Regions from separate parts of the Stenotrophomonas sp. CS3K5 genome, predicted to be linked through region 1. Evidence: riboswitches for the same ligand, from Rfam matches in the RefSeq annotation. Region 1 holds a riboswitch; the other holds the start of a gene.
The links. Region 1 has a riboswitch for thiamine pyrophosphate ahead of AC5YGJ_RS12440 (TonB-dependent siderophore receptor). Riboswitches for the same ligand answer to the same signal wherever they lie in the genome.
Positions count from the first base shown of each region.

Region 2: linked by a shared signal. The riboswitch ahead of thiC (phosphomethylpyrimidine synthase ThiC) and the one ahead of AC5YGJ_RS12440 (TonB-dependent siderophore receptor) in region 1 are both predicted to bind thiamine pyrophosphate.

Region 1 is NZ_JCAKRX010000007.1:153,803-168,973, forward strand. It holds gene AC5YGJ_RS12395 (XAC0231 family protein) at 1-8, shown strand, start outside; gene AC5YGJ_RS12400 (tRNA (cytidine(34)-2'-O)-methyltransferase) at 78-557, shown strand; gene AC5YGJ_RS12405 (acyl-CoA dehydrogenase family protein) at 657-1,820, opposite strand; gene AC5YGJ_RS12410 (electron transfer flavoprotein-ubiquinone oxidoreductase) at 2,137-3,813, shown strand; gene AC5YGJ_RS12415 (c-type cytochrome) at 3,879-4,280, shown strand; gene AC5YGJ_RS12420 (ATP-binding protein) at 4,274-7,888, opposite strand; gene AC5YGJ_RS12425 (response regulator) at 7,964-8,602, shown strand; gene AC5YGJ_RS12430 (glycine zipper 2TM domain-containing protein) at 8,791-9,183, shown strand; gene AC5YGJ_RS12435 (phosphotransferase enzyme family protein) at 9,311-10,435, shown strand; TPP riboswitch at 10,548-10,643, shown strand; gene AC5YGJ_RS12440 (TonB-dependent siderophore receptor) at 10,714-12,903, shown strand; gene pnuC (nicotinamide riboside transporter PnuC) at 12,900-13,481, shown strand; gene AC5YGJ_RS12450 (energy transducer TonB) at 13,588-14,001, opposite strand; gene AC5YGJ_RS12455 (Dyp-type peroxidase) at 14,100-15,074, opposite strand.
Region 2 is NZ_JCAKRX010000008.1:115,655-130,825, forward strand. It holds gene AC5YGJ_RS13380 (TonB-dependent receptor) at 1-1,511, opposite strand, end outside; gene AC5YGJ_RS13385 (helix-turn-helix transcriptional regulator) at 1,561-2,460, opposite strand; gene AC5YGJ_RS13390 (winged helix-turn-helix domain-containing protein) at 2,576-4,891, opposite strand; gene AC5YGJ_RS13395 (ion channel) at 5,151-5,822, opposite strand; gene thiC (phosphomethylpyrimidine synthase ThiC) at 5,918-7,762, opposite strand; TPP riboswitch at 7,845-7,945, opposite strand; gene AC5YGJ_RS13405 (BCCT family transporter) at 8,199-9,776, shown strand; gene ggt (gamma-glutamyltransferase) at 10,422-12,140, opposite strand; gene AC5YGJ_RS13415 (hypothetical protein) at 12,210-12,452, opposite strand; gene ilvC (ketol-acid reductoisomerase) at 12,829-13,803, shown strand; gene ilvG (acetolactate synthase 2 catalytic subunit) at 13,842-15,171, shown strand, end outside.

The sequences.
Region 1 (15,171 bases):
GCCCGTAAGCGGTGCCGCCCTGCCTCGCGCAGGGCGTGCGCCGTATGGGCTGCGGCCGCCGCAGGTACACTGCGCCGATGAATGCCGCGCCCCAGTTCCACGTGATCCTGTTCCAACCGGAAATCCCGCCCAACACGGGCAATGTGATCCGGCTCTGCGCCAACACCGGCGCGCAGCTGCACCTGGTCGAGCCGCTCGGCTTCGCACTGGAAGACAAGCAGCTCAAGCGCGCCGGGCTGGACTACCACGAGTATTCGCGCCTGCAGGTGCACCCCGACCTGGATACCGCGCTGGCGCGGATCGCCCCGAAGCGGTTGTTCGCCCTGAGCACGCGTGCCAGCGTGCGCTACGACAGCGTGGCGTTCGAAGATGGCGATGCATTCCTGTTCGGCCCGGAAAGCCGTGGCCTGCCGCAGGATGTGCTCGATGCCCTGCCCGATGGCCGTCGCCTGCGCCTGCCGATGCGGCCGGACAACCGCAGCCTCAATCTGTCCAACACCGTGGCCGTGGTGATGTACGAGGCGTGGCGGCAGCATGGGTTTGCCGGCGGCGCGTGAAAGAAGGCAGCCGAGCATGGGCTCGGCTCTACACGTACGCTCCTGTAGAGCCGAGCCCGCGCTCGGCTCCCCCGTATCTCGTCCGGAAACCGGATAGCGTCAGAACGCGCTGATCCCGGTCAGCTCACGCCCGATCACCAGCTGATGCACGGTTTCGGTGCCTTCATAGGTGATCACCGATTCCAGGTTCAGCGCGTGGCGGATCGCCACGTGCTCGGTGGTGATGCCGGCCCCACCCAGCAGATCGCGACACTCGCGGGCGATGTCGATGGCCATGCGGCAGTTGTTCCACTTGGCCAGGCTGACCTGCTGCGGCTGCAGCTGGCCGGCTTCCTTCAGCCGGCCCAGCTGCAACGCCAGCAGCTGCGCGGTGGTGATGCGGCGGGCCATCTCGGCCAGTTTGATCTGCGCACTCTGGGTGGCCGCCAGCGGGCGACCGAACAGCACGCGTTCCTTGGCATAGCCCAGCGCTTCATCCAGGCAGGCAATGGCCGCGCCGATCGGGCCCCAGCTGATGCCGTAACGGGCCTGGGTCAGGCAGCCCAGCGGCCCCTTCAGGCCCTTCACATTCGGCAGGCGATGGCTGTCGGGCACACGCACGTCATCGAAGAACAAGGCGCCGGTCAACGAGGCGCGCAGGCTCATCTTGTGCTTGATTTCCTGCGTGGTGAAACCGGCCATGCCCTTTTCCAGCACGAAGCCCTGGATGCCGTCCTCGGTCTGTGCCCAGACAATGGCCAGGTCGGCCACCGGGCCGCTGGTGATCCACATCTTGCTGCCGCTGATGCGCCAGTCGCTGCCATCGCGCACCGCGCGGGTCTTCATGCTGGCCGGATCGGAACCGCCGTGCGCCTCGGTCAGGCCGAAACAGCCGATCAGCTCGCCGCGTGCCATCGCCGGCAGCCACTGCTGGCGCTGTTCCTCGCTGCCGTAAGCGTAGATCGGGTACATGCACAGCGAGCTCTGCACTGAGACGAAACTGCGCAGGCCGGAGTCGCCGCGCTCCAGCTCCTGGCAGATCAGGCCGTAGCTGACCGCACCCAGGTCGCCGCCACCGTACTGCGCCGGCAGGGTTGCGCCGAGCAGGCCCAGCGCAGCGATCTCCGGCACCAGTTCAGCGGGGAAACGGGCCTGGTCGAAGGCATCGCCGATGATCGGCAGCACGCGTTCGTTGGTGAAGCGGGCCACACTCTCCTGCACCGCGCGCTCTTCCTCGTTGAGCAGGGAACGGACATCGAACAGATCGTACGGATGCAAAGCCATGGCACTCACACGCAGTCAGGATCCGGCCATTGTCGGTCATCCGCACGCTTCGCGTCTGGTAGGTGTGGACCCTTGGTCCAAACGGATGCGGGTCCGCGCGGTGAAACAATGTGCCAACCCAGGTTGGCACCTAACCGGCCACGCGCATTACGCTGCACTGCAGCAATCAGGACGTGAACATCGGCGATCTAGCTGGATCCGGCGCGTCCCGGTACCCTGACACATTCAAACAACCGTTTCGCCCGTGGCCGCACGCGCGATTCCCAGGCACCGCCGGTGGCCCCGATGCCGGCCCTACCCACGAGTCATGCAATCGATGAGCGCTGAAGCCAACGCCCTGCCCCCGCGTGAAGTAATGGAATTTGACGTGGTGATCGTCGGCGCCGGTCCTGCCGGCCTGGCCACCGCGATCCGCCTGCGCCAGCGCGCGATCGAGGCCGGCCGCGAACTGTCGGTGTGCGTGCTGGAAAAGGGTTCCGAGCCGGGCGCGCACGTGCTGTCCGGTGCGGTGATGGACCCGCGCGCGTTGACCGAACTGTTCCCGGACTGGGCCGAGCGTGGCGCACCGCTGAAGCAGAAGGTCACCCGCGACGAATTCCTGTTCCTCAGCGAGACCGGTTCGCGCAGCACGCCCAACGCGCTGCTGCCGGAGTGCTTCCACAACGAAGGCAACTACATCATCAGCCTGGGTGAAGTGACGCGCTGGCTGGCGCAGCAGGCCGAGGCGCTGGAAGTGGCGATCTTCCCGGGCTTTGCCGCCGCCGAAGTGCTGTATGGCGACAACGGTGAAGTGATCGGCGTGGCCACCGGCGACATGGGCATCGAGAAGGACGGCAGCATCGGCCCGGCCTTCGAGCGCGGCATGGCGCTGCAGGCCAAGTACACGATCTTCGCCGAAGGCGCGCGCGGCCACCTCGGCCGCCAGCTGATCGCCCGCTACAAGCTGGACGAAGGCAAGGACCCGCAGGCCTACGGCATCGGCATCAAGGAACTGTGGCAGATCGACCCGGCCAAGCATGAGCCGGGCCTGGTGGTGCACGCCGCTGGCTGGCCGCTGGACAGCGACACCTACGGCGGCGCGTTCCTGTACCACGCCGACGGCGGCAAGGTCGCCATCGGCTACGTGGTCGGCCTGGACTACAGGAACCCGTGGCTGAGCCCGTTCGAGGAATTCCAGCGCTTCAAGACCCATCCGGACATCCGCAAGCACCTGGAAGGCGGTACCCGCATCGGCTACGGCGCGCGCGCGATCACCGCTGGCGGCCTGCTGTCGCTGCCGAAGACGGTGTTCCCCGGTGGCGCACTGGTCGGCTGCGAGGCCGGCTACCTCAACGCCAGCCGCATCAAGGGCAGCCATGCGGCGATCAAGACCGGGATGCTGTGCGCCGACGCCGCGTTTGATGCGCTCGCCGCCGACCGCCAGCACGATGAGCTGGGCGCCTACCCGAAGGCCTTCGAAGCCAGCTGGCTGTTCACCGAACTGCAGCAGGCCAAGAACTTCAAGCAGTGGTTCAAGAAGGGCCAGACCGTGGCTACGCTGATGACCGGCGTGGAGCAGTGGCTGCTGCCCAAGCTGGGTGTGCGCAACCCGCCGTGGACCCTGCACCGCACCCAGCCGGACCATGCCTGCCTGGAGCCGGCGGCCCAGCACACCCGCATCACCTACCCGAAGCCGGACGGTGTGCTGACCTTCGACCGTCTCAGCTCGGTGTTCCTCAGCAGCACCAACCACGACGAGAACCAGCCCAGCCACCTGACCCTGAAGGATCCGAGCATTCCGGTGAAGGTGAACCTGGCCGAGTACGCCGGCCCGGAAGCCCGCTACTGCCCGGCCGGTGTATACGAGTTCGTCGGCGAAGCCGACAACGCGCGCCTGCAGATCAACGCCCAGAACTGCGTGCACTGCAAGACCTGCGACATCAAGGACCCGACCCAGAACATCGTCTGGGTGACCCCGCAGGGCGGCGGCGGCCCGAACTACTCGGGCATGTGACCGTCATGGGCTGCGACCGCGTGTCGCAGCCCAGCCGTTCGGGCAGACCGCTATGCTGCCCGCCCATGCGCGAGCTCCCTGCCCTGATCGTGATGGCCCTGGCCCTGGCCGGGACCGCCTGCCAGCGTCCACCGGCCGTGCCGGCCACGCCGCAGCAGGCGCGCCAGCAGGCCATGCAGCGCGCGTTCGAACTGTGTGCCGGCTGCCATACCGTCCAGCCCGGCGGCATCCATCGCTTCGGCCCCAACCTGCACGGGGTGATCGGCCGTCGCGCCGGCAGCCTGCCCGACTACGGCTATTCGGACGGCATGCGCCGCGCTGACCTCACCTGGACCGCGCAGACCCTGGATGCCTTCCTGCAATCGCCCACCCATGTGGTACCCGGCACCCGCATGTACAACGCCTTTCCCAGCGCCGAACGCCGCGCGCTGGTGATTGCCTATCTGCAGCAGCTGCCCGCTCAGTGAGCCAGGCGTTGCAGCTGTTGCCGCAGCCGTGCCACGAAGGCCTCGACCGCCGCGAACAGCTCCGTCGGATCGGATCCACCGGCGGCGTGCAGGCGTTCGACCAGCACGCCGGCTTCGCTGGCCAGCGCCGCCGCACCCACCGCGCCCAGGCCACCGGCCTGGCGATGCAGGTGCAACGCCGCCGTTGCGGGGTCGCCGCTCTGCACCGCATGCAGCACGGCGCCCAGATCACTTTCGCTGGCCTGCAGCAGGCTGTCGCGCAGCTGCTCGGCCACCGCGCGTGAGCCGAACTGCCGCTCCAGCGCCGCCAGGTCGGGCATCACCGCGCTGTCGTCGGCACACTCCTGCAGCGGCGCAGCGAACGCGTGTGGCTGGGCCCGTCGCTGTCCCTGGGCCTGTGGCAACCAGCGCAGCAACGCCGCGCGCAGCGCTGCCAGCGTCAACGGCTTGGCCAGCACCGCGTCCATGCCCGCCTCACGGCAGCGCCGCGCATCGTCGTCGAGCACGCTGGCGGTCAAGGCCAGCACCGTCAGCCGTGGCTGGCCATTGCGGCCCTCACGTTCGCGCAGCAGCCGGGTGAAGCCGAATCCGTCGAGGACCGGCATCCGGCAATCGGTGATCACCAGATCGAACGACTCGGTCAGCAACCGGTCCAGGGCCTGCTGGCCGTCACCCTCCAGCACGTAGGGTACGCCCAGCTGCTGCAGGCGCCAGGCCATCATTGCCTGGTTGGTAGGGTGGTCCTCGATCACCAGTACCCGTGCCTGGCGCAGCGCGGCCGGCAGCAGCGCGGCCTGGTCCTGCTCGGCCACCAGCGCGGCGGCATCCTCGCTGCCGGCTTCCACCAGCGATACCCGCACTTCAGCGCGCGTGCCTTCACCCAGGGCGCTTTGCAGGGTCAGTTCGCCCTCCATCATCTGCACCAGGCGCTGGCAGATACTCAGGCCCAGGCCGGTACCCCCATGGTCGCGCTGGATATAGACACCGACCTGGGTGAACGGCTCGAACAGGTGCTGCAGCTGCTCCGGTGCAATGCCCATGCCGGTATCGGTCACGCTCAGGCACAGCGGTTGCACGCCTTCGTCCGAGGTCGGCCCCAGCACATCCAGCTGCAGGCGTACTTCGCCCTGCGTGGTGAACTTGATGGCGTTGCTGAGCAGGTTGAACACGATCTGGCGCAACCGCACACCGTCCACTTCGTGCGCCGCCGCCAGCTGCGGATCGATCTGCACCTGCAGCGCCAGGCCACGTGCACTGGCCTGCGCGGAAAGCAACCGGCACACGCTCTCCAGCAGCGGCCGCAGCGGTTGCGGCACCGGCTCCAGGCGCAGCGCTCCGGCTTCCAGCCGTGAGTAGTCGAGAATGTCGTCGAGGATCTGCCGCAGCATCTGCGCAGAATCATCGATCACCCCCAGGATGCGCTGCTGTTCGGCATCCAATGGCGAATGCGCCAGCACCTCCAGCATGCCCAGCACGCCACTCATGGGCGTGCGGATCTCGTGGCTCATGGTGGCCAGGAAGCGCGATTTGGTCTCGGCGGCCTGCTCGGCCTCGGCCTTGGCCGCCGCCAGCGCATCGGCCTGCAGGCGTGCCTCGCTCACGTCCACCCAGTATCCGCTCCAGGTCACCGCGCCTTCCTCTGTGGCATAGGGATGGGCGTGGCTGCGCACCCAGCGCGGTGGATCGTCGTCGCCGCACAGGCGGAACTCGAGCGTCAGCGGCGCGAACTGGCGCGCGGCCTGCTCGATCGCACGCACGATGTCGTCGCGGTCGTCCTCCTCGATACAGGCCAGCAACGCCCGCGCGTCCTGCTCGGCTTGCTGCCGGGAGATGCCGAACAGCGCCTGCAGATCGCCTGCGATGAACGGGAACGACAGAATGCCATCGGCACTTCGGCGCGCCTGGTAGACGACCGCCGGCAGGTTGTCGGTGACCTCGGCCAGGCGTTGTTCCAGCTGGCGCCGCCCGGCCACCTCGCGGCGCAGGCGCCAGTAGCCGATCCCATGCACCAGCAACGCGGTCAGCAGCACCAGCAGCACGGGTATGCCCCAGCTCAACAGTTGGCTCCAGTCGACGCCGCTGCGGTATTCCACGGCCAGCCAGGTGCTGCGCAGTGCCTCCCGGCTGCCGGGGGTCATCTGCAGCAGCAGGCGGTCGAAGGTGGTGGCCAGCGCCGCATGGCGGCGTTCGACCGCCAGCACCAGCTGGTCATTGAACCCTGCGGGCGCGGCCACCTGTAGCCGCCCCGGGAAGCGATCACGCAGCAGGTGGTCCACCAGCGCCAGGTTGCCGATATAGGCGTCGGCCTCGCCATCGAGCAGGCGCTGCAGGGCCTGTTCGGCACTGCGCGCGGCGATGATCCGGGCCTGCGGCGCCTGCTGCAGCACATAGCCGCGCACGCGCTCCGGGTCAGACAGCAGCACCCGCTTGCCCTGCAGATCGGCCAGGCCCAGCACGACCCCGCCATCGCTGCGGGTCACGATCACGTTCGGCACGCTGATGAAGGGTTGGCTGAACACCCACTCCGGCCCCAGGTAGCGCGAGTCCGAAGGGATGCCCATCACCGCCTGCAGCTCGCCACGACGAGCCTTTTCACGCACTTCGTACCAGTCGTGGCTGCTTTCGGTCTTCAGGTTGGCCCCGGCCTGCATCAACCGCCGCAGGTACTCGCCCGCCAGGCCACTGGGCTGGCCATCCTCGCCGGTGAACGACAGCGGCGCCGCGTTCGGCGCGAAGCCGATCTTCAGCGGTTGCTGCAGCACCCGCTTCTCGGCCTGGCTCAATGCCAGCTGGGCCGACGCCGACCACTTCGGCGGCATCAACCAGCGCTGTTCCAGTGCATCGCGCTGGGCCTGGCTGGTCGCGGCCAGGGCCAGATCCAGTGCTTCGGCCAGGGGTTGCTTGCTGTTGGGCACCCCGAAATGCAGCCGCTCGGGGGGCAGATCGCTGGGTCGCAGCAGCACCACGCCGTGCAGGCGCTGGCTGGCGATCAACTCGGTAGCGACAAAAGCATTGCCGATATAGACATCGGCTTTGTCGTCTCTGACCATCTGCAAGGCCGTCAGCGTGTTGATTGCGACAAGCTGGCGGGCACGAGGGAAGCGTGCCCGCACCTGCGGGGCGGTCAGGAAATCCTGCTCGATCACCACCCGCAGCCCGTCCAGGTCCGGCGTCTCGGAGGCACGCAGGTCACCGGGGCGGCCGACCACCGCCAGCGGCGCTTCGCCGTAGGCGGCGGTATAGACCATGCAACGGGTGCGGTCGGCGCTGAGGCCGACATTCATCACCACGTCGATCTCGCCACGGCAGGCCGCATCCAGCACGGAAGGCCAGTCCGGATAGCGTCGGCTTTCAACCTTCACGCCAAGCTGACCGGCGAGCACCGCCAGGTACTCCGGCCCCAGGCCGACCTGCTGGCCCTCGCGCAGGGATTCGAAGGGCGGCCAACCGCTGTCATAATGCCCCACGACGAGGGTCGGATGCGCCGCCAGGTACTGGCGCTGCACCGGGCTCAGTGGCAGCAGACCAGACGCCCCCTGTGCCAACGCACCGGGCACCACCAGCATGGCCAGCAGCAGGAGCAGCCCACGAACAGCCCACCTACCCATCTGCGTCGATCTCCCAGAATCCTGCCAGGATCCGCGAAGGTCGCGGTCCGGCGTGCACGACGGCCATACTAGAGCATGAGCTTGCGCATCATCATCGCAGACGACCACCCGGTGGTCCGTATCGGTACCCGCGCCGTCATCGAGTCGAGCGGGGTCGGCCGCGTGGTCGGCGAGGCTGACAGCGCGCAGGCGCTGATGGCCATGCTGGGCAGCCAACCTTGCGACCTGCTGGTCACCGACTACTCCATGCCGGGCAGCCCGCAGGCCGATGGCTTTGCCATGATCGGAATGATCCGTCGCCGTCATCCGGATCTGCCGGTGCTCATGCTCAGCGTCTCCAGCAATCTGGCGATCCTGCGCATGGTGCTCGACAGCGGCGTACTCGGCCTGGTCGACAAGAGCTCGTCGATGGACGAACTGCCGCAGGCCATCCAGGCCGTCTACCGCGGGCAGACCTACATCAGCCGCAGCCTGCGCGAGCGGGTTGAGACCGCCGGCAGCTGGCGCATGCGCGAAGGCGATGGCAAGCCGCTGTCACCACGCGAGGTGGAAGTGCTGCGGCTGCTGGGCACCGGCATGACCGTCAAGGAAATCTCGTTGCAGCTGCACAAAAGCGTGAGCACCATCAGCCGTCAGAAGGGCGATGCCATGTTGAAGCTGGGGCTGAAGGGGGATGCCGAGTTGTTCGACTACCTGCGCGACGGAAAAATCTGAACACCGGCCATCGGGCGCAGGAACTTTCAGGCCGCCTTCATGGCGCCTGACGCTAGATGAATGCGCACGCCGCTCGGTCGGCCAGGCAATGTTCCGGCAATGTGGGAACGTCAGCGTGGTCTCCACGGCAGCCGGGGCGCCCCGCCCTCCCTGCCCCGCGTGGCATGCACCTCACAGGAGAACCGAACATGCTCAGTACTTCCGCACTCAGCTTCCGTGGTCTGGCGATGGCCCTGGCATTGATTGCCGGCGTGGCCGTGGTCAGCGATGCCAGCGCGATGTCGAGGAAGGACAAGCGCACCCTGGTCGGTGCCGTGGTCGGTGGCGTGGCCGGCAACCTGCTGTCCAATGGCGACCCGGCCGCAACCGTCGGCGGTGCCGTGGCCGGCGGCGCGATCGGCAACCTGACCACTTCTGACCGCCACGACCGGCGTTACTACGACAACCGCTACGACCGCCGCTACGACCGTGGCTATTACCGTAGCGGCTACTACGACCGGGGTGACGACCGTCGCTGGCAGCGCGAGCGCTACTACGACAACCGCTACTATCACGACCGGGGCCGTCACCGCGGCTGGTAAGCACGCCCTGCGCTACGGCGGCTGATCGCCTGACGACGGGCGGGTCCATGACCCGCCCGTTTGCGTTGCCGGCGGGCATCGCGTTGAATGCGCAGCCTTGGATGTGACTTCCCCCATGGGCTGCGGCATGACTTCTTCTTCCCACCGCGTGCAGGGCCTCAACAACGACGAGGTTGCCGCCGACTGGCCACCGATCAACGCCGCTGACATCGCATGGCTGAGCGCCCGTTACCCGCAGCTGGGCGAACGCAGCGTGCCGCGCTGGCACAGCCCACGCCCACTGTCGGCCGCCGCCATCGTTGACGGACCGCTTGGCCCGGTGTTCATCAAGCGCCACCACCACAGCGTGCGCAGCGCGTCCTGCCTGGAAGAAGAGCACCGCTTCATCGCCCATCTCGCCGCCGGTGGCGTGCCGGTGGTGCAGGTGCTGGCCTCGGCCGATGGCCAGACGGCCGTCGAGCACGGTCAATGGACGTATGAACTGCACGCCGTGGGTGTCGGCGAGGACCTGTACCGCGATGCGGTGTCGTGGTCGCTGCTGACCGACGTCGCACAGGCCCGTGAAGCCGGTCGCGCGCTCGCGCAGCTGCACCGCGCTGCGGCCAGCTACTACGCACCCCAGCGCAGCACCCATCTGCTGGTCGCACGTGACGATCTGATCCGCGCCGACGATCCGATCGCAGCGATCAAGGCCGACCTGCCTGCACGCCCGGGGCTGGCCCGCTATCTCGCGCGCATCCCGTGGGAAGCGCAGCTGCGCCGCGATGTATTGCCCTGGCATGCGGGCCTGGCCGAACGCCTGCGCGACGAACCCGCGTTGTGGGCGCACAACGACTGGCATGTCTCCAACCTGCTGTGGCGCGACGGCCAGGTCAGCACCGTGCTGGATTTCGGCCTGGCCTCACCCACCAGCGCACTGTTCGACCTTGCCACCGCCATCGAGCGCAACGCCGTGGCGTGGCTGGAACTGGAACGCGGCAGGGAGGCGGTGCGCATCGATATCGCACTGGCATTGCTCGAGGGCTATCGGCAGGTGCTGCCGCTGTCGGCCATGCGCGTGCAGCTGCTGGCTGACCTGCTGCCGATGGTCCATTTCGACTTCGCACTGTCCGAAGTGGAGTATTTCGAAGGCGTCACCGGCTCCACCGCGAATGCCGACGTGGCCTGGCAGCCCTTCATGCTGGGGCATCCGGCGTGGTTCCACAGCGCGCCTGGGCAGGCACTGCTGGAGGCGCTGCACGCCGCCGCGTGACCCGGTTGACGGACCGCCGGGGACGCATCATTGGGGTCAGAGCCCTTCCCTGCGGAAAGGGATCCGACCCCGGGCGGCGCTCGCAAATCCATACCATTTGTAGTGAAATGGTCATCTGAAGCGGGGGTGCCTGGATCTGCCAGGCTGAGAGAGTCCCTTGGAACCTGATCCGGTTTGCACCGGCGTAGGGAGCTTTGAGCCGCAGCCACACCCCCGTTCCGGGCCGGTGCACCTGCGCGCCGTCGCTTCGTCTCCCTTGTTGTCCGAAGACGAATCGAATGAACCGCTGCCTGCGCCCCACCCTGCTCGCCCTCGCCCTCTGTGCCGCGCTGCCGCTGCATGCCAGCCAGGCCGATGCCTCCCCCGGTGCGGCTGCCACCGGCGCCGAACGCTCGCCGACCGAACTGGCGGCGGTGCGCGTGCAGGCCGGCAAGCCGAAAACCGATACCTCGCGTGTCAACGCCTTCGGGGGCGGCAGCTGGAAAGACACGCCGGCCTCGGTGAACGTGCTCGAACGCGATTACCTCGACCGTCGCCAGGTGCGCACGCTGTCCGAGCTGGCCAGCAACGATGCCTCGCTGGGCGATGCGTATGCGCCGGTGGGCTACTACCAGAACATCGCCATCCGCGGCTTCGCGCTGGACGCGGCCACCGGCTACCGCTTCAACGGCCTGTCCATCGCCGGCGAGCAGCGCCTGGCACTGGAGAACGTGCAGTCGGTGGAGATCCTCAAGGGCGAAGCCGGGCTTGCTGCCGGTGTGATGGCGCCGGGCGGCATCATCAACTACATCGGCAAGCGTCCGGCCGAAGTGCGCACCGCCACGCTCGGCACCGATTCGGAAGGCTCGCGCTACGTCGCCGTCGATGTCGGCCACTGGATCACCCAGCGCTTCGGCCTGCGCCTGAACGCCGCCTGGGATTCCAGCAACTCCTATGTCGAGCACGCCGATGGCCGCCGCAACTTCTACTCGCTGGCCGCCGACTGGCTGATCGGCGAACGCGGCAAGCTGGAAGTGGATGCCAACTACCAGACCAGTTCGCAGCGCTCGGTCTCGGGCTACCAGCTGCTGGGCGCACGCGAACTGCCGCGTGGCGTCGACCGCGAGCACCTGCTGGGCTACCAGCCGTGGCAGCGGCCGGTGGATATCGCCAGCACCAACATCACCGCCCTGCACACCTACGATTTCAATGACGCCTGGCAGTCGCGCGTCTCGGTTGGCCACAGCCGCTCGGTGATCGATGACAACGTCGCCTTCGCCTACGGCTGCTACTACGCCGTGCAATGCGCCGATGGCAGCGTGCCAGGCAACTACTTCGCACCCAACGGCGACTACGACATCTACGACTACCGCAGCCCGGACGACACCCGACGCAACCAGCAGGCGCGCGCCGAACTGCGCGGCCGCTTCGACACCGGCAGTGTCGGCCACCAGCTGACTATTGGCGCCGACTACTTCCGCCGCACCGTGGACAAGCGCCCCAGCGTCAACGAGTACGTCGGTACCAGCAACATCCACGAAGCGCCGGTGCCGGTGTTTGAACCGTCGCCGAAGATGCCGGGCCCCTCCGCACGGCGCCTGGACAGCCGCCAGACCGCCTTCTTCGCGCTGGACCGGATGAGCCTCGGCGATGACTGGCAGTGGCTGGCCGGCGGCCGCTTCGTGCGCCTGGACGAGCGTGCGTATGACAAGCGCGGAAACCCGCAGCGCCACAGCCGCCTGTCGCGCTTCCTGCCGCAGACCGCGCTGGTGTGGAAGGCCACTGACCAGCTCAACGCCTACGCCAGCTACGTGCGCGGCATTTCGCTGGGCCAGGAAGCGCCGTTCTGGACCAGCAACGCCGATACCTTCCTGCCGTCGGTGCAGTCGCGGCAGCTGGAAGTGGGCGTGAAGTACGTGCCGGTCGAAGCACTGACCCTGGGGGCGGCGCTGTTCCGCATTTCGCAGCCCTACCAGTACGCCCAGCCCGACAACAGCGACGTCGGCTACACCTTCGTCGAGCAAGGCACCCAGACCCACACCGGCCTGGAGCTGACCGCCAATGGCCAGCTGACCGACGCACTGCAGATCGTGGCCAGTGCCAGCGTGCTGCAGGCGCGTGCACGCGATACCGACACACCGGCCTATGAAGGCCATCAGCTGGTGAATGTGCCGAAGGTGCGCGCCAGCGTGCATGTGGCCTACGCGCTGCCGTTCGCGCAGGGCCTGGATGTCACCGGCGGCTGGCGCTACGCCGGTGCCAACGTCGCGCGTGCCGATGGCGGCGTGCGCGCACCGGACTATTCGGTGTTCGATGCCGGCCTGCGCTTCCAGCATCACCTGCACGAACGCGCGGTGACCTGGAACCTGTCAGTGGACAACGTGTTCAACCGCTTCTACTGGCGCGATACCGGCAGCAGCGGCGGTGACTACTACCTGTTCCCCGGCGCACCGCGGCAGGCGCGCCTGTCGGTGACCTTCGCGCTGTGAGCGGCGCCGCGCTCGAGTGGACCGCCGCGCTGTGCAGCGTGCTGGGCGTCTGGCTGATGGCCCGGCGCCGGCTGTCGGCGTGGCCGGTCGGCCTGCTGTCGGTGACGCTGTACGGGCTGGTGTTCGCCGAAGCCAAGCTGTACTCGGACACGCTGTTGCAGGTGATTTTCGGCGGCTTCCTGGTCTATGGCTGGATCAACTGGCGCCAGCATGCGGCCGACGAAGGCAGCATCCGCATCGTGCCACTGGCGCGCGGCAAACTGCTGCGCGACCTGGCCATCGGCGTGAGTGGCGGCCTGGCGCTGGGGGCGGTCATGCACAGCTTCACCGACGCCGCGCTGCCCTGGCTGGACGCCCTGCTGACCGGGCTGAGCCTGGTCGGGCAGTGGTGGCAGGCGCGCCGGCACGCCGCCTGCTGGTGGGTGTGGATCGCGGTGGACGTGGTGTATGTGGGTGCCTATCTGTTCAAGTCACTGCACGTGACCGCCGCGCTGTACGTGTTCTTCCTTGGCCTGGCCGTGTTCGGCCTGCGCGCGTGGCAGGCGGCGGCACGCGCACCGCAGGCAGCAACCCGGTAGATCCACGCCGTGCGTGGATGGGGTTTACCGGTAGTTGCCAACCTTGGTTGGCGTGCGTGCCGACCAAGGTCGGCATCTACCCAGCACATCCACGCGTGGCGTGGATCTACCGGGTAAGCACCAAGCCCAGGCGCAGCGGCTGGCGCATGTCCGCCGGTGGCGCCGGCAACGGGCTGGCCTGCAGCGTCGCGCGCAGATCGGCATCCACCTGGGCATCACCCAGGCTGTCGAATGCCAGCTTCGAAATGCGCCCATCGGCGGTGATCCACAGGCTTACCGGCAGCGGTGCCGGCATGTCCGGGTGCGCCTGCAGCCACGCCAGCACACGCTGCGCCTGCGGGTCCTGTTCCTGCTGCAGGCGCTGCTGCAGCTGCCCACCTACGGCAGCGGCATAGGCCATCCAGTGCGCAGGTGCCTCCTGCGCGGACACGCTGCCGCTGCCCAGTGCCAGCGCACCGAACAAAGCAGCCAGCGGCCGCCACCAGCGGCGTGCGCCGTTCCTGTGTCCTGCTGCAGCCATCGCCGGCCTCCTCCACTCGCATCCAGCGCGTCATGGTCGGCGCGGTAGATGACAGGCAGATGGCGGCAAGCTCGACGCTACGGCGACAAACAGGGCGATCACTCGCCCAGGTCGGCCAGCACCTTGCGCGCCGGCGCGAAGAAGGTTCCGCCGGTCACGGCAGTGGAGAAGTCGAGGATGCGGTCGTGCAGCGGTGCCGGATGGCCGATGAACATCCGCTCCAGCATCGTCTCGATCACCCACAGGCGGCGCGTATAGCCGATGAAGTAGGTGCCGTACTCACCGCGGCCCGGATTGGCGAACGGCATGTTGTCGCGCAGGATCTCGTGCTCGCCGTCGGCGTCTTCGATGGTGCACAGCGTCTTGTGCGACTTCTGCGCATCGGCCGGCGCGTCGTCCAGCTCGATGTTGTCGTGCTTGGTGCGGCCGATGATCGCTTCCTGTGCCTCGGTCTTCTGTGCGCGCCAGGCATCGAGGTTGTGCAGGTACTTCTGCACCACCACGTAGCTGCCGCCGGCATGGTCCGGATCCTCATCGCCGACGATCGTCGCCTCCGGCAGCGACAGCCCTTCCGGATTGGCGGTGCCATCGACGAAGTCGAGCAGGTCACGGCCATCGAAGTAGCGGAAACCGGCCACGTCATCCACCGCCTCCACCGCATCGCCGAAGGCCATCAGCAGGTTGCGCTCGAACGCCACGACCAGGTCCATGGTGCGCGCCCGGATGTGGTACAGCAGGTCGCCCGGGGTGGACACCGCGGTGTGGGTGGCGCCCTTGATCTCCCGGAACGGGTGCAGTTCGCGCGGCGGCGTGGTGCCCACCAGCGGCTGCCACACGCGATGACCAATGGCCACGTTGCAGGTGAAGGTGCGCTCGATCTCGCGGATGGCGGTGTTCTTGATCAGGTCATCGGTGCTGGCCAGCACCTCGCGCGCCTTCGCGATCGAGGCATCGTCATCCTTCACCTTCAGCACCAGGAACGCGGCCGAGTGGGTCAGCGGCGCAGTGATCTGCTGCGGCTCGTTGTCGAGCGTGTGGTTGAGGGCGGTGATCGGTGCGGGCTGGGAGTTCACGGCAGTTCCTGCTGGCTTGAGGCGGGCGCATCGCGTGGCGATGTGCGGGCGATCATAGCCGAACCACCTGCGCGCGGCCGGAGCGGTTCTCGTTCCG
Region 2 (15,171 bases), on a different contig from region 1:
CCGGACAGGTTGGCGGTGAAGCTGGTGGTCTTGGTGACGCCACGGGTGGTGAAGGTCGGGAACAGGAAGTCCTGCAGCTCCTGGTTCGCCAGCGAGCCCTGGCCATCAACGCCGTACGGCAGCAGCGGGTTCCACGGGCGGCAGTCGCCCAGGATCGGGTTGGCCGCGGTGCCGCAACGGGCAACGCCGCCGGCATCGATGAACGACGGGCCCAGGGCCTGACGCGCACCGATCAGGCTCATGTCACCACGGTTGCTCTTGATCGACTCGTTGCGGTTCCACAGCGCGCCGACATCCCAATCGAAGGTCTTGCCGCCCAGCTCGAAGAAGCCGGTCAGGGTCGGGGCGAAGCGCAGGGTCTTCAGCTGGCTGTCAGTGGTACGCGGCACTTCCCACAGGCGACGGCGGAAGCTGAGGTCCTGGCCGACCGGGTTGAAGGCGCTGGCGGCCGACAACGGGGTCTTGATCGAGTTGGACGCGGACTGGTACGGGTAGCCGGCGATCTGCTGGAACGTCTGGCGCTCGTTGTAGAGCACGTCGGTGTTCAGGCTGATCGAGTCGGTGAAGTCGTAGGTGCCGTTGATGTAGACCGACTTGCGCTTCACACCGGTGAGCAGGGTCATCTGCTCGTTCGAGTTGGCGAACTCGTCTTCGGTGATGGCGTGGTAGTCGTTCGGGTTCTTCGGATTGCCACCCGGGTTCAGGGTCTGCCACACGGCGCTCGACTTGGTGCAGTCGTACAGCTTCGGGTTGCACCAGCTGCCATTCTGGCTGATCGGGCTCCAGTCAGCCGAGGTCGAGTTCGGACCCAGCGAGCCGTCACGGCTGTACCAGCGGTCCTTGGCCCACACCGGGTCCTGCTTGGAGTACTCGGCCGACAGGGTCAGGCTGCCGCGCTCGCCGCGGGCACCGAGGGTCATCGAATAGGTTTCGGTGTCGCCGTCGCCCTTGCCGTACTGGCCGACGTAGACGTTGGCTTCGCCGCCATCGAAGTTCTTGCGGGTGATCACGTTGACCACGCCGGCAATGGCGTCGGAACCGTAGATCGACGAGGCGCCATCCTTCAGGATCTCGATGCGCTCAACGGCCGACATCGGGATCTGGCTCAGGTCCTGCAGGCCCGAGGTCGAAGCGCCCAGGCGCTTGCCGTTCATCAGCACCAGGGTGCGCTCGGCGCCCAGGTTGCGGATGTCGACGTAGTAGCCGCCCACGTTCTCGCCCGAAGCCAGCGATTCCGAGCGCGAGATGGCCGGGGAGCCGGCCGAGGTCAGGTTGTTCAGCACGTCGGCGACGCTCGAGAAGCCCTGCTTTTCCAGGGATTCACGGGTCATCGTCAGGATCGGCTGCTGGGTTTCCACCGAGGCGCCGCGGATGCGCGAGCCGGTGACCGAAATACGGTCCAGATCGGTGGTGCCCTTTGCTTCCTGGGCGGAAGCAAAGGCCGGCGCCAGCGCCAGCGCAATGCCGGCCGGCAGCAAGCCGAACCGCACTGCGGGATTACGAACGTTCATCAATCTCTCCAAGGTACGTGTTAGCAGCGTGTTAAAACACCCCAGCACGTTACGATTGCGTTGCAGCGCTGTATTTGCGCGAACCAACCAGAGACTTTGCAGATTGTGGCGGGAGCAAGCCGCCGTTCTCCCTGAAGCGCGATGCGGACTGGCCGTAGCGGGCGCGGAACGCACGCGCGAAGCTGCAGCAGTTGTCGAAACCGCTGGCGGCAGCGACCTCGCCGACCATCATGTCGGTGTCACGCAGCAGATCGGCGGCGCGCTCAAGGCGCAACCGCGCGGAAAGCGACTGCGGGCTTTCCTCGTACAGGCTCTGGAACGTCTTGGAGAGATACCAGCTGGAGAAGTTGGTCAGCTCGGCCAGTTCGCCGATGCGTACCACGCGGTGGCTGTTGCCCTCCAGGTACAGGCGGGCGCGCTGCATGCGGCCGAACACCTGCCGCTTGCGGCTGCGCGAGCGCCCCGGGCAACGCTGCACGTTGTCGGCCAGGCCGCGCTGCAGGCCAGCCAGATGCAGCAGCAACGGGCGCAGTGCCTGTGCCGGCATGCCACTGGCCAGCGCATCGCGCCACAGCCGCAGCGCCACGCGGGCATCACTGCGGTTCATGCGACCGCGACCGGCATACAGACCGCAGTCGGCCATCTCGGCCAGCACCCGAAGCGCCTCGACGTTCAGGTTCAGGCCGATGCACAGCCCATTGCGACCGGCCTGCACCAACGGACGTGATTCCTTCTCGAAGGCGATCCACTCGCCCTGGCGCAGGCGGAAACGTCCCTCCTTGGCCTCGACCCACGAACTGCCACGCACCTGCATCCAGACAGTGAAGCTGGTGCCGGCGGTCTGCAGGCTGCCCAGCCGGGCCACGCCCAGGCAGGTTGGCGCGGCATCGTCGGGCGCGCGATCCAGGGAGACGGTTTGGCCACGATCGGCCAGCGAGAGTTGACGCATGGGGGCACCACGGATTTGCCTAGCACAGGCCTCCGTTTTGCCAAATCAGGCGGGTCCGCGTCAGGAAAGTCGGACGAGATCGCCACGAATTCGCGACGAGATCGCGACGAAGAAATTACGAAGGCCCATTTCCCTTGAACAACAACAACTTGGAGAACGCAGGGAACAGTGCCGGGGCACGCTCGGGTAAACGCATCACGCCGATGTCGGCGCCGTCACTGACCGCCATCGCCACGAACAGGTCACGTCCGTCAGCGCTGGCGCTGAGCCCGTTGCCTGCGCTGAGCCGCTGCGTGTCCAGGCAGTGTTCGGGTTGCTCGTGACCGGCCTGGATCCGTATCAACGTGGTGCCACAGGCGGTGGATGAGCCGAGATAGCCGATCGCATTGCTGCCGGCCACCGTCCAGGCCCGGTAGCGCCAGCGGCTGGGCCGGTCATCACTGATCTGCTGCACGCTGGCTGGCGACAACGCCGCATCGGCCGACCACAGACCACTGGCGGCCAGGCGGGTGAACAGCACCCGTCCGGTGCTGCGGTCGAAGCGCGCCTGCGAGACACCATCGACACTGCCCAGGCGGCGCCATGGCTGCACGCTGCGGTCGTACAGGCTCAGCCGGATGCGCTGGTCGGCATCACGTTCGACCACCAGCAGTTGCTCCGGTGTCGCGCCATAGAGGGCCTGCAGCGGCTGCTCGCCGGGCACCGGCAACGGCTGCAGGCGTTCATCGCGCGGAGCAATCTCATAGACCACGGTCCTGCCGTGCTCATCGCGGCCCACCACCAGCAACTGGCGGCTGTCGGCCGACCAGTCCGGCGCCTGCCGCGCTTCCGGACGCAGCCCTTCGATCGGTCGCAGCGAGTCGGGGCGCTGCATGTCGGCCCACCATAGGGCGAAACTGCCGGAACGATCGGAGGTGAACACCAGTTGGCGCCCGTCCGGTGCCGCCATCGGCTGGCCATCGCGGCCGCTGGAGGCGAACAGGCGTTCGGGTTCGCCATTGCCCTGCATCGGCACCTTGAACACGCCGAACTGCGCGCGGCGGTGAACGAAGGCGAGCATGCCGCCACGGCGCGACACGGCCGGCCACTGCGCATCATCCAGGCCCGCATCGCGCAGCGTGCGGCGCTCCACATCCAGGTAATAGAGCCGGGCTTCGCTGTCGACGCGGCGGCCAAACACGATGGTGCGGCCATCGTCCAGCCAGGCCCACCCGCGCAGCTCGGCCGCTTCGTTGGTGAGGCGCTCGGGTGTTCCGCCATTGGCCGGCACACGCCACAGATCGCCCAGCTGCGGGTTGCGCACGAACACCAGCCACTGCCCGTCCGGCGAATAGCGTGGCGCGTAGTCGAAATCATCCTGGTCCACGCCGTAGTCCAGCGCGCGCCACTGCCCGCTGCCGAGGTCCAGCACGCGGATGCCGCGATGCGCATAGCGCCCGACCATGCTGCCGAACACCAGGCCACGGCCATCGGGCGTCCAGTCGAAGCTGAGCAGTTCAGTGCCATCGCAGCGCGTGGCCTGGCGCAGTGCGCCACCGGTGGCGCTGGCTACCAGCACCTGGCAGCCGCCATCGGCGGAGAACCGCGCAAAGGCGATTTCACGCCCATCCGGCGACCAGTTCGGGAAACGATCGACCGCGCCGGCCGGCGGCACCAGCAGCTGGCGTGCGGGCGCATTGCCCGAGGTCTGCACCTTGATCGCACCGCCGCCATTACCGTCTTCGTTGGCGCCTTCGTAGGCCACCAGCGAGCCGTCGGGCGACAGCGTGGGATAGGTTTCAAAGCCACTTGTCGCGGTGATCAGCCGATACGGACGCTGCGGGCTGCCGATCACCCGTGTGCCGTTCTCCACGGCGGCATCCACCGGCGAACTGCTGGCCGGCGTGCGCCGCAACAGCAGCGCGGTCATTACCACCAGCGCCATCAGCATCACCACGCCCAGCGCCAGCAGCACACGACGACGCACATGGCGCCAGCGGCGGCGCGACACCTCTGCAGGCATGGGAGCGGCGGCGATCACCGCCGGCGCGTCCTCCGCCTCGTCGTCAGCCAGCGCAGGCGCCGGCGTCTGCACGTCGTCCAGCACCTGCACCGGCATCAGCAGGCGATAGCCGGTCTTGGCGATGGTCTCGATGTAGGCCTGGCCGTTGTCTTCGTCGTGGCTGAACGCTTTGCGCAGCTGGGTAACGGCCTGGGTCAGCACGTCGTTGGTCGGCAGCGTGTCCGGCCACACCTCGGCGAACAGTTCATCGCGGGTGACCACACGGCCCGGTTGCCGCAGCAGCACGCGTAGTACGCCCAGCGCCTTCGGCGTGAGCCGACGCGGCCGGCGTGCGCCGACTACCTCCACCTCACGCGAGGACAGAGTGACGATGCACTCGCCTATCCGGATCCGATCGAATCCGGGGGGCTGGATTTCGCTGCTGTTCATTTTCTGCTACACAGTAGAGACAGGTTCCGGGCAGCGTTTGCCTTTGAAACCGCCCCGTTCCGGGAACAGCGAAAAGCCAGACTCCGCACAAAGCATCGGCGCATACCGCAAAAACAATTGAGCGCGCGAATACTAGCCTATGCCGGTTACCTCGCCTATCGCGTGGTCGACATCAGGCTCTCTCTCGCCGACGCATTCACATAATTTGCAGCACCATTCGCGCCCTTCCGGGCGCGAAATTTTTATCTGGCGTTCATTTTCAGGCACGCCTCAGCATGGTCAGTCCGACCAGTCGCGAAACCACCAAAGCGACGTACATCACGCCTGAAAACTGCTCCAGCATGACCAGCGCGCGGGCCTGTGGATGCAGCGGCACGACATCGCTCAACCCCACTCCAGACAACAAGCTGAAGCTCAGATAAAGCAACTCCATCCAGCTGCGCTGCGGACCCTCGCTGGCACCGTGGAAGCTGCCCGGGTACCACTGCTGGCAGACCGAAAACGCAAAGGCGAAGGCCCAGGCCAACAGGGTGAAGGTGGCCCCGGCAGCGAACAGTTCATCGCGGGTGACCTTGTGGTCCTGCAGCATGTACGCAATCAGCGCACCTGCCGTATAGAAATACAGCAGGCTTTCCAGCAGCTGTGCAGTGATCACCAGCACGCTGCGCTCCAGCAGCGCCCCCGTCAACGAAAACACCACGGCGGGGATCGCCAGCAGCAGGGCCAGCCAGCTTTCCAACGGGCTGCGCTGCACCACCCACAACGCCAGGCCCAGCACCGCCATTCCGAACATGCCCAGCGCGGCGCGTCCGCCGGCGGTGTCGTCCAGCGCCGGATACAGCACCACCGCCAGCAGCTGCGCCGCCAGCAGCCAGGCCGAGGGGTGGCGGCGGGCAATGGCCAGCCAACGCGTGGTCACGGCAACAGGCATGGCGTCCTTTCCTCTGGCAACGATGGGCCGAGCATAGCGGTGACCGGCGTGAGGAACGGTCATGCCGGCCCGCGGCCGGCATGACCGACCACGCGTCAGCCCTGGCGGTAGACCTCGGCGCCCGAAGCGCGGAACTCGGCGGACTTTTCCTTCATGCCGGCCTCGGCGTAGTCGCGCACATCCTGGGTGATCTTCATCGAGCAGAAGTGCGGGCCGCACATCGAGCAGAAGTGGGCCAGCTTGTGCGCATCCTTGGGCAGGGTCTCGTCATGGAACTCCTTGGCCTTTTCCGGATCCAGACCGAGGTGGAACTGGTCCTCCCAGCGGAACTCGAAGCGTGCCTTGCTCAGGGCGTTGTCGCGCACCTGTGCACCCGGGTGACCCTTGGCCAGATCCGCCGCGTGCGCGGCAATGCGGTAGGCCATGATGCCGTCGCGCACGTCCTGGCGGTTGGGCAGGCCGAGGTGCTCCTTCGGCGTGACGTAGCAGAGCATGGCGGTGCCGAACCAGCCGATCATCGCCGCACCGATCGCACTGGTGATGTGGTCATAGCCGGGCGCGATATCGGTGGTCAGTGGACCAAGCGTGTAGAACGGCGCCTCGCCACACTCGCGCAGCTGCTTGTCCATGTTCTCCTTGATCAGCTGCATCGGCACGTGACCGGGGCCTTCGATCATGGTCTGCACATCATGCTTCCAGGCGATCTTCGTCAGCTCGCCCAGTGTTTCCAGTTCACCGAACTGCGCTGCATCGTTGGCATCGGCGATACAACCCGGACGCAGGCCATCGCCCAGCGAGAAGGTCACGTCGTAGGCCTTCATGATTTCGCAGATCTCTTCGAAGTGCGTGTAGAGGAAGTTCTCCTTGTGGTGCGCCAGGCACCACTTGGCCATGATCGAACCGCCACGGCTGACGATGCCGGTCACCCGCTTGGCGGTGAGCGGCACATAGCGCAGCAGCACGCCGGCGTGGATGGTGAAGTAGTCCACGCCCTGCTCGGCCTGCTCGATCAGGGTGTCGCGGAAGATCTCCCAGGTCAGCGCTTCGGCGCGGCCATCGACCTTCTCCAGCGCCTGGTAGATCGGCACGGTGCCGATCGCCACCGGCGAGTTGCGGATGATCCATTCGCGCGTTTCGTGGATGTGCTTGCCGGTGGACAGGTCCATCACCGTGTCGCCGCCCCAGCGGATCGCCCACACCAGCTTCTCCACTTCCTCGGCGATACCGGAAGACACCGCGCTGTTGCCGATGTTGGCGTTGATCTTGGTGAGGAAGTTGCGGCCGATGATCATCGGCTCGCTTTCCGGATGGTTGATGTTGTTGGGCAGCACCGCGCGGCCGCGTGCGATCTCCTCACGCACGAATTCGGGGGTGATGATCTTCTGGATCGACGCACCGAAGGCCTCGCCCGGGTGCTGCTGCAGCAGGCCGGCATCACGGATCGCGTCCAGACGCTGGTTCTCGCGGATGGCGACGAACTCCATTTCCGGCGTGATGATGCCGCGCCGCGCGTAATGCATCTGGGTGACGTTGGCGCCGGCGCGCGCACGCCGCGGCAGGCTGCGCGCGGGGAAACGCACCGCGTCGAGCTTCGGGTCATGCTCGCGGTCGCGGCCGAACGAAGAGCTCAGGCCATCGAGCTGTTCGGTATCACCGCGCTCTTCCACCCACCCACGGCGCAACGCAGGCAGGCCGGTCGACAGGTCGATGCGCACCTCCGGATCGGTGTACGGGCCCGAAGTGTCGTAGACGGTGACCGGTGCATTCTCTTCGCCGCCGAACAGCGTCGGCGTGCGGGTCAACGCAATCTCGCGCATCGGCACCTTCAGGTCCGGGCGCGAGCCGGGCACGTGGATCTTGCGCGAACCGGGGATGGGCCGGGTCACCGATTCGGAGAGTTGCTGGGCCTGTTGCTGCAGGGCGGAGAGCTGTGCGTTCATCGGGCATCGTCCAGGAAGGTCAGGGACGAAGCGGCGGCGCACTGCGCCCGCGCGCGGGCGGTCCTTGGGCGGAGTCCGGGCACGGCTGCACTGCAAAGCTTCCCTACGCCGGTATGAGCCGGATCAGGTTCCAAGGGACTGTCTCAACCGTGGCCACAAGGCCCGGTACCCCCGCTTCTTGGTGCGCATTAGAGCATAGACCGCCCGGCTCCGGGGTCAGATCCGCTTTCCTGCCGAAAGCGGATCTGACCCCAATTCCTGTTCTTTAACAGAACCATGACGTCGCGTTCAGTAACGTGCACGCTCATCGCGTCGCCGCGACCGATGTATCCCCGCCGCCTTCGCGGCCCCTGCCCGGCTCGTGCTGCATGCCGCCGGCCCTTCGCTGCAAGCTCTGCTCGCTCCCCTCAATCCCCTTGATCGGAGAAGCTCCTTCATGGTGTTTCGCGTTTCCATCGCACTGGTACTGCTGCTGGTGCTGCTGGCCGGCATCGCGCCCGGCCCCTTCAATACCGTTGTGCAATCCATGCTGGCCGAGGTCATCCGCAGTGTCGGCTGGCTGTACCTGCTGGTGGTGTTCCTGGCACTGGTGTTCCTGATGTACCTGGCCTTCGGCCGCTTCGGCAACCTGCGCATCGGCGGCGAAGACGCCGAACCCGAATTCTCGCGCGCCAGCTGGATGTCGATGCTGTTCGCGGCCGGCATGGGCATCGGCCTGGTGTTCTGGGGTGCGGCCGAACCGATCTCGCATTTCAGCAAGCCGCCCGAAGGCATCGCTCCGCAAAGCCTGGATGCGGCGCGGGCATCGATGCGCTACGCGTTCTTCCATTGGGGTCTGCACCCCTGGGCGATCTACGCGCTGATCGGCCTGGCGATGGCGTGGTTCCAGTTCAACCGCAACGGGCGCGGCCTGGTCAGTGACATGCTGCAGCCGATCATCGGCCGCCACCATCGCGGCTGGATCGGTCGCGTGGTCAACATCGCCGCGGTGGTCGCCACTGCGATCGGTGTCGCCACCACGCTGGGCTTCGGCACCATCCAGATCGCCGCCGGCATCGAGCGGGTGTTCGGCGTGCAGGCTACCGTGGCAGTGCAGATGACCATCATCGCCATCGCGTTCATGCTGTACATGGCCTCCACCGCCAGCGGCGTGGAGCGCGGGGTGAAATGGCTGTCCAACTTCAACCTGGCATTGGCGGCGCTGCTGGCGGCGACCCTGCTGGTGCTGGGGCCGACCGGCTTCATCTTCGATACGTTCACCACCACGCTGGGGTCCTACCTCAACCAGCTGGTGACGATGAGCCTGCGCATGTCGCCGTTCTCGGGCAGCACCTGGGTGGCCGACTGGACGATCTTCTACTGGGCCTGGTGGATTTCCTGGGCACCGTTCGTGGGCTCGTTCATCGCGCGCATCTCGCGCGGCCGCAGCGTGCGCGAGTTCGTGATCGGGGTGGTGCTGGCGCCGACGCTGCTGGGCTTCTTCTGGTTCGCAGTGTTCGGCGGCACCGCGCTGTGGGCACAGATCTTCGGCCATGCCGACCTGGTGCAGGCACTGGGCAATGGCTACGAGACGGTGCTGTTCACCTTGTTCGACAGCATGCCGCTGCCCCTGCTGCTGTCGTGCATCGCGCTGGTGCTGCTGATGATCTTCTTCGTGACCTCGGCTGATTCGGCGGTACTGGTGCTGGCCAGCATGTCCACCGACGAGGCCGGCGATCCGCCGCTGAAACGCAAGCTGGCCTGGGGCATCGCGGTGGCCCTGATTGCAGCGGCGCTGTTGCTGGCCGGTGGCCTGGACGCGCTGCAGGGCATGATCACGATCGCGGCGTTGCCGTTTGCGCTGCTGATGGTGCTGGTGATGGTGTCGCTGTACCGGGTGCTGGACCAGGAGTACACGCGCGAGCGACGCCAGGCACAGCGTCAGCGGCACATGATCGATGCGTGGATCGCACGCGAGATGGCGGCGCAGGAAGAAACCCAGGCGGAGGCCGCTCGCGCGCAGGATCAGGATTGAGGGAGTTTTGCAGCCTGCGGCTGCACCGCTTTTTTCAGGCAAGTGCAAGTGCAGGAGCCAAAGCGGCTCTGGGTTTCTGCTGGTTGGGCGGGGCGGTGTGGGTTGGCAGGACACGCCGTAAACCCGTCCATGGGGGCTCGATGGCGCCATCCATGGCGCCAACGGTCCTGCCAACCCACACCGCCCCACCCCCGACAGATTCCCGGTGACGGTGGGTCCATCCACGCCATGCGTGGATGAGGTGTATCGGAAAACACGAAGGGGTCGGATCCCACAGCGCGCGGCTGTTGCTGTTGCCTTTGCTTTTGATCTTCTTCTCTCTCTTCCTGCGGTGGCGGCCGCAGGAAACTGCCAGAGGCCGGGCGGGTGGGCTGGGCGGGTGGGCTGGGCGGGTGGGCTGGGCGGGTGGGCTGGGCGGGGGTGTCAGCCGCATGGGCCCGAGGCATGCCTCGGGCGGGTTGGGCCGGATGCCCAACCCCGGTCTTGCCGTGTGCGCAGGACAGCGCACACGAGCAAGCGGCTGCCAAGCCTCCAGGGACGGATTCACGGCGTCCCCCGACCAGCCCACCCGCTCGGCCCAATCTCGCGATGCCGCTTCTACGAACCCCCACCGCAGAGGGGGCTCAGCCCGGTGGCCGGGAAACCTCAGTAGCCCGCCGCCTGCCCATCCTTGCGGCTCTCCGAAGCACCGTAGTACACCCCGGTCTCGGGATCACGCATGATCGCCTGATACCCACCATACGGGCCGTCGGCGAACACAATGCGATGCCCCTTGCGCATCAGCGCACGCACCGTCTCGTAGGGGAAGCCGGTCTCCAGATTCACCTCGCCACCATCGGTCATCGCCGTGGCCTGCCCGGTCGGCTCGGTGGAACCTTCATGCTGGATGCGCGGTGCATCGCCGGCTTCCTGCAGGTTCATGCCGAAATCCACCAGGTTCATCACGATCTGCGCATGACCCTGCGGCTGCATCGCGCCGCCCATCACGCCGAAGCTGGCGTACGGCTTGCCGCCCTTGGTGATGAACGCCGGGATGATGGTCTGGAACGGGCGCTTGCCCGGCGCGTAGCCGTTGGGATGGTTCTTCTGCAGCACGAACATCTCGCCACGGTCCTGCAGGATGAAGCCCAGTCCCGGCGGTGCCATGCCGCTGCCCATGCCGCGGTAGTTGGACTGGATCAGCGAGACCATCATGCCGTCGGCGTCGGCCACGGTCATGTAGATGGTGTCGCCCTCCTCCAGCTGCTTCGGCGTGCCCGGCTGCACTTCCTTCAAGGCCTTGTCCATCGAGATCAGCGCGCGACGCTGCGCCGCGTACTCCTTGGAAATCAGCTTCTGCACCGGCGCCGGCTGGAACGCCATGTCGGCGTAGAAGCGCGCACGGTCAGCGAAGGCCAGCTTCTTCGCTTCCACGAACAGGTGCACATGCTCGGGTGAGCCGAATGGGATCTTCGAGAAATCGTAGCCTTCCAGCACATTGAGGATCTGCAGCGCGGCGATGCCCTGGCTGTTGGGCGGCAGTTCCCACACATCGTAGCCACGGTAGTTGCTGCTGACCGGCTCCACCCACTCTCCGTGGTGGTCGGCCATGTCCTGGTAGCTCAGATAGCCACCATTGGCCTTGAAATAGTCGCCGATGGTGTGTGCGATGTCGCCCTTGTAGAAGGCATCGCGGCCGCCGTCGGCGATCTTCTGCAGAGTGCTGGCCAGGTTCGGGTTCTTCCACATCTCGCCCTTGCGCGGGGCGTGGCCGTTGATCGTGAACTGTTCCTTGAAGCCCGGGTACTGTGAAAGCTTGGGCACCGAGCGGTCCCAGTAGTAGGCGATCACTTCGGCCACCGGGTGGCCTTCGCGGGCGTAACGGATGGCAGGGGCCAGGTTGTCGGCCATCGGCTTGCGGCCGAAGCGGTCGTGCAGGGCGAACCAGCCATCGACCGCGCCGGGCACCGACACCGGCAGCGGGCCGGTGGCCGGGATCTCCTTCAGGCCGCGGCGCTGGAACTCAGCCAGGGTCAGCGACTTCGGCGAGCGGCCCGAGCCGTTGTAGCCGTAGAGCTTCTGCGTCTTCGGGTCCCACACGATGGCGAACAGGTCGCCGCCGATGCCATTGCCAGTCGGCTCCATCAGGCCCAGCGCAGCGTTGGCGGCGATCGCTGCGTCGACCGCCGAGCCACCGCCCTTCATCACGTCCAGTGCGATCTGGGTGGCCAGCGGCTGCGAGGTGGCGGCCATCGCATGCGGGGCGATCACCTCCGAGCGGGTGGCGAAGGTGTGGCCGGTGATACGGTCTGCGGCGAAGGATAGTGCCGGCAGCGCAACGAGCACGGCGGCAGCGAGCAGGGAACGGGCAAGGCGACGGGACACGGCGGGTTCCGATGGAAGGGTGGTCCCCGATCTTCGCCGCTGCGGCCGCCACGCGGTATCGGGCAGAGGTCATGGGCGAGGGTCTTTCACTGGATGCGGATCAAGGTCCGCACCCACCAAGGCGAAAACCACCCGGAATCCGCGCAAAAAGTACCCGGGAAAGACTGAATTCGGGTTCACCGAAACAATTTCAGCGGCAACCATCCTTGTGCCGCAAGCGATTGCGCCGGATGCACGTGAAACCGTAAAAATTTCTTCGGCAAGGGTTGACACCGCCGAAATGGCTGTGTTTCTCTCGATCACATGTTGCATCACAACACGCCACCGCGAACCCACACCGAAACCGCCGACACCAGCGCTGCCTCGCTGCGTTCGATTCTTGTGCTCGTACTTATTACCCAGCCTACAGGTGCGGGACGAGCCAGCGTGTAAGCAACAAACACACCGGAACTCATCAAAAACCCGCACCCGCCCCGGTGCGGGTTTTTTCATTTCAGGACCTGGTTTCAGACGCAACCACCATGCACACCGCCCCTCGCAAAACCCGGACCCACACCGCCACGATGCCTCGTGGTGCCTGTGCCTGTGCGATGCGCGGCGCCTCCTCCACCGCTTTCCCCTGACCGGCCGGCACGTCACCTCGACGACCGGCCGTTCTTTTTTCTTCCCACCGCAAGGAACCTCCCCCATGAGCACCAACGACCTGCCCCAGACCAAGATCGCCGTCATCGGCTACGGCAGCCAGGGCCGCGCCCACGCGCTGAACCTGCGCGAATCCGGCTTCGACGTGGTGGTAGGCCTGCGTCCGGGCGGCCCCACCGAGGTCAAGGCGCAGGCCGATGGCTTCACCGTCAAGGCACCGGCCGAAGCCGTGAAGGATGCCGACCTGGTCGCCGTGCTGACCCCGGACATGGTGCAGAAGAAGCTGTACGACGACGTGCTGGCGCCGAACATGAAGCAGAGCGCGGTGCTGCTGTTCGCGCACGGCCTGAACGTGCACTTTGACATGATCAAGCCGCGCGAAGATCTCGACGTGGTACTGGTCGCACCGAAGGGTCCGGGCGCGCTGGTGCGCCGCGAGTATGAAATCGGCCGCGGCGTGCCGTGCATCTGGGCGGTCTACCAGGACAAGAGTGGCAAGGCGGCCGACTACGCCCTGGCCTATGCCGGTGGCCTCGGCGGCGCCCGCGCCAACCTGATCCAGACCACCTTCAAGGAAGAAACCGAAACCGATCTGTTCGGCGAGCAGGCGGTGCTGTGCGGCGGCGCTTCGGCGCTGGTGCAGGCCGGTTTCGAGACCCTGGTCGAAGCCGGTTACCAGCCGGAGATTGCCTACTACGAAGTGCTGCACGAACTGAAGCTGATCGTGGACCTGTTCTACGAAGGTGGCATCTCGCGCATGCTGGAATTCATCTCCGAAACCGCGCAGTACGGTGACTACGTGAGCGGCCCGCGGGTGATCGACGCCGGCACCAAGGCGCGCATGAAGGAAGTCCTGAAGGATATCCAGGACGGCACTTTCACCAAGAACTGGGTGGCCGAGTACGAAGCGGGCCTGCCGAACTACAACAGGTTCAAGCAGGCCGACCTGGAGCACCCGATCGAGAAGGTAGGCAAGGAACTGCGCGCCAAGATGGTCTGGTTGCAAGGACAGGCCGCGTAACCACGCGGCCTCCCCCACCCGCTCTGCAAGGTTCCCCCATGAACTCTTCCACACACCGCAGCGCGCCGCTCAACGGCGCGCGCTGGCTGACCCAGGCGCTGGAGGCCGAAGGCGTCCGCACGCTGTTCGGCTATCCCGGCGGCACCATCATGCCGTTCTACGACGCGCTGGTGGATTCGTCGCTGAAGCACATCCTGGTGCGCCATGAGCAGGGCGCGGCGCTGGCCGCCAACGGCTTCGCCCGCGCCAGCAACCAGGTGGGCGTCTGCGTGGCCACCTCCGGCCCGGGCGCCTCCAATCTGGTGACCGGCATTGCCGATGCGATGCTGGATTCGGTGCCGATGGTCTGCATCACCGGCCAGGTCGGCACCCCGCTGCTGGGCACCGATGCCTTCCAGGAGCTGGATGTGTTCGGCCTGACCCTGCCGATCGTCAAGCACAGCTGGCTGGTGCGCAGCGTCGATGACCTGCCGCGCGTGGTCGCCGACGCCTTCCGCATCGCGCGCGAAGGCCGCCCCGGCCCGGTGCTGATCGATCTGCCCAAGGACGTGCAGCTGGCCGATGCCAGCCATCTGCCAGCGCACGTGCCGAGCAGCGTCGAACCGCCGCCGGCGCCGGCCGACGACGCCATCGCCGACGCCATCGCCGCACTGGCCGCAGCCGAAAAGCCGGTGGTCTACGCCGGTGGCGGCATCGCACTGGGTGATGCGGTGCAGGACCTGCGCGACTTCGTCGAGGCCAGCGCCATCCCCACCGTGATGACCCTGCGTGGCCTGGGTGCACTGTCCCCGCAGCACCCGCAGTCGCTGGGCATGCTGGGCATGCACGGCACCCGCGCGGCCAACATGGCGGTACAGGAAAGTGATCTGCTGCTGGTGCTGGGTGCACGCTTCGATGACCGCGCCACCGGCAAGCTGGCCGAGTTCGCACCGTTCGCGCGCGTGGTCCATATCGACGCCGACGCCTACGAGATCTCCAAGCTGCGCAGTGCCGATGTCGCCGTGCCCGGCAATGTCGGCCATGCCATCCGCGCCCTGCGTGCGGCCTTCCCCTCCCCCAAGGCCCACCAGGACGCATGGCGCAGGCGCTGTGCGCAACATCGCGATCGCTTCGCCGCCCGCTACGACGCACCGGGCCAGCACATCTACGCGCCGGCCCTGCTGAAGCGCCTGAGCGAGCTGGCCCCGGCCGATGCCGTGATCGCCTGCGATGTCGGCCAGCACCAGATGTGGGTGGCCCAGCATTGCCGCTTCAACCACCCGCGCAACCATCTGACCAGCGGTGCGCTGGGCACCATGGGCTTCGGCCTGCCGGCGGCGATGGGCGCGCAGTTCGCCTGCCCCGACCGCACCGTGGTGCTGGTGTCCG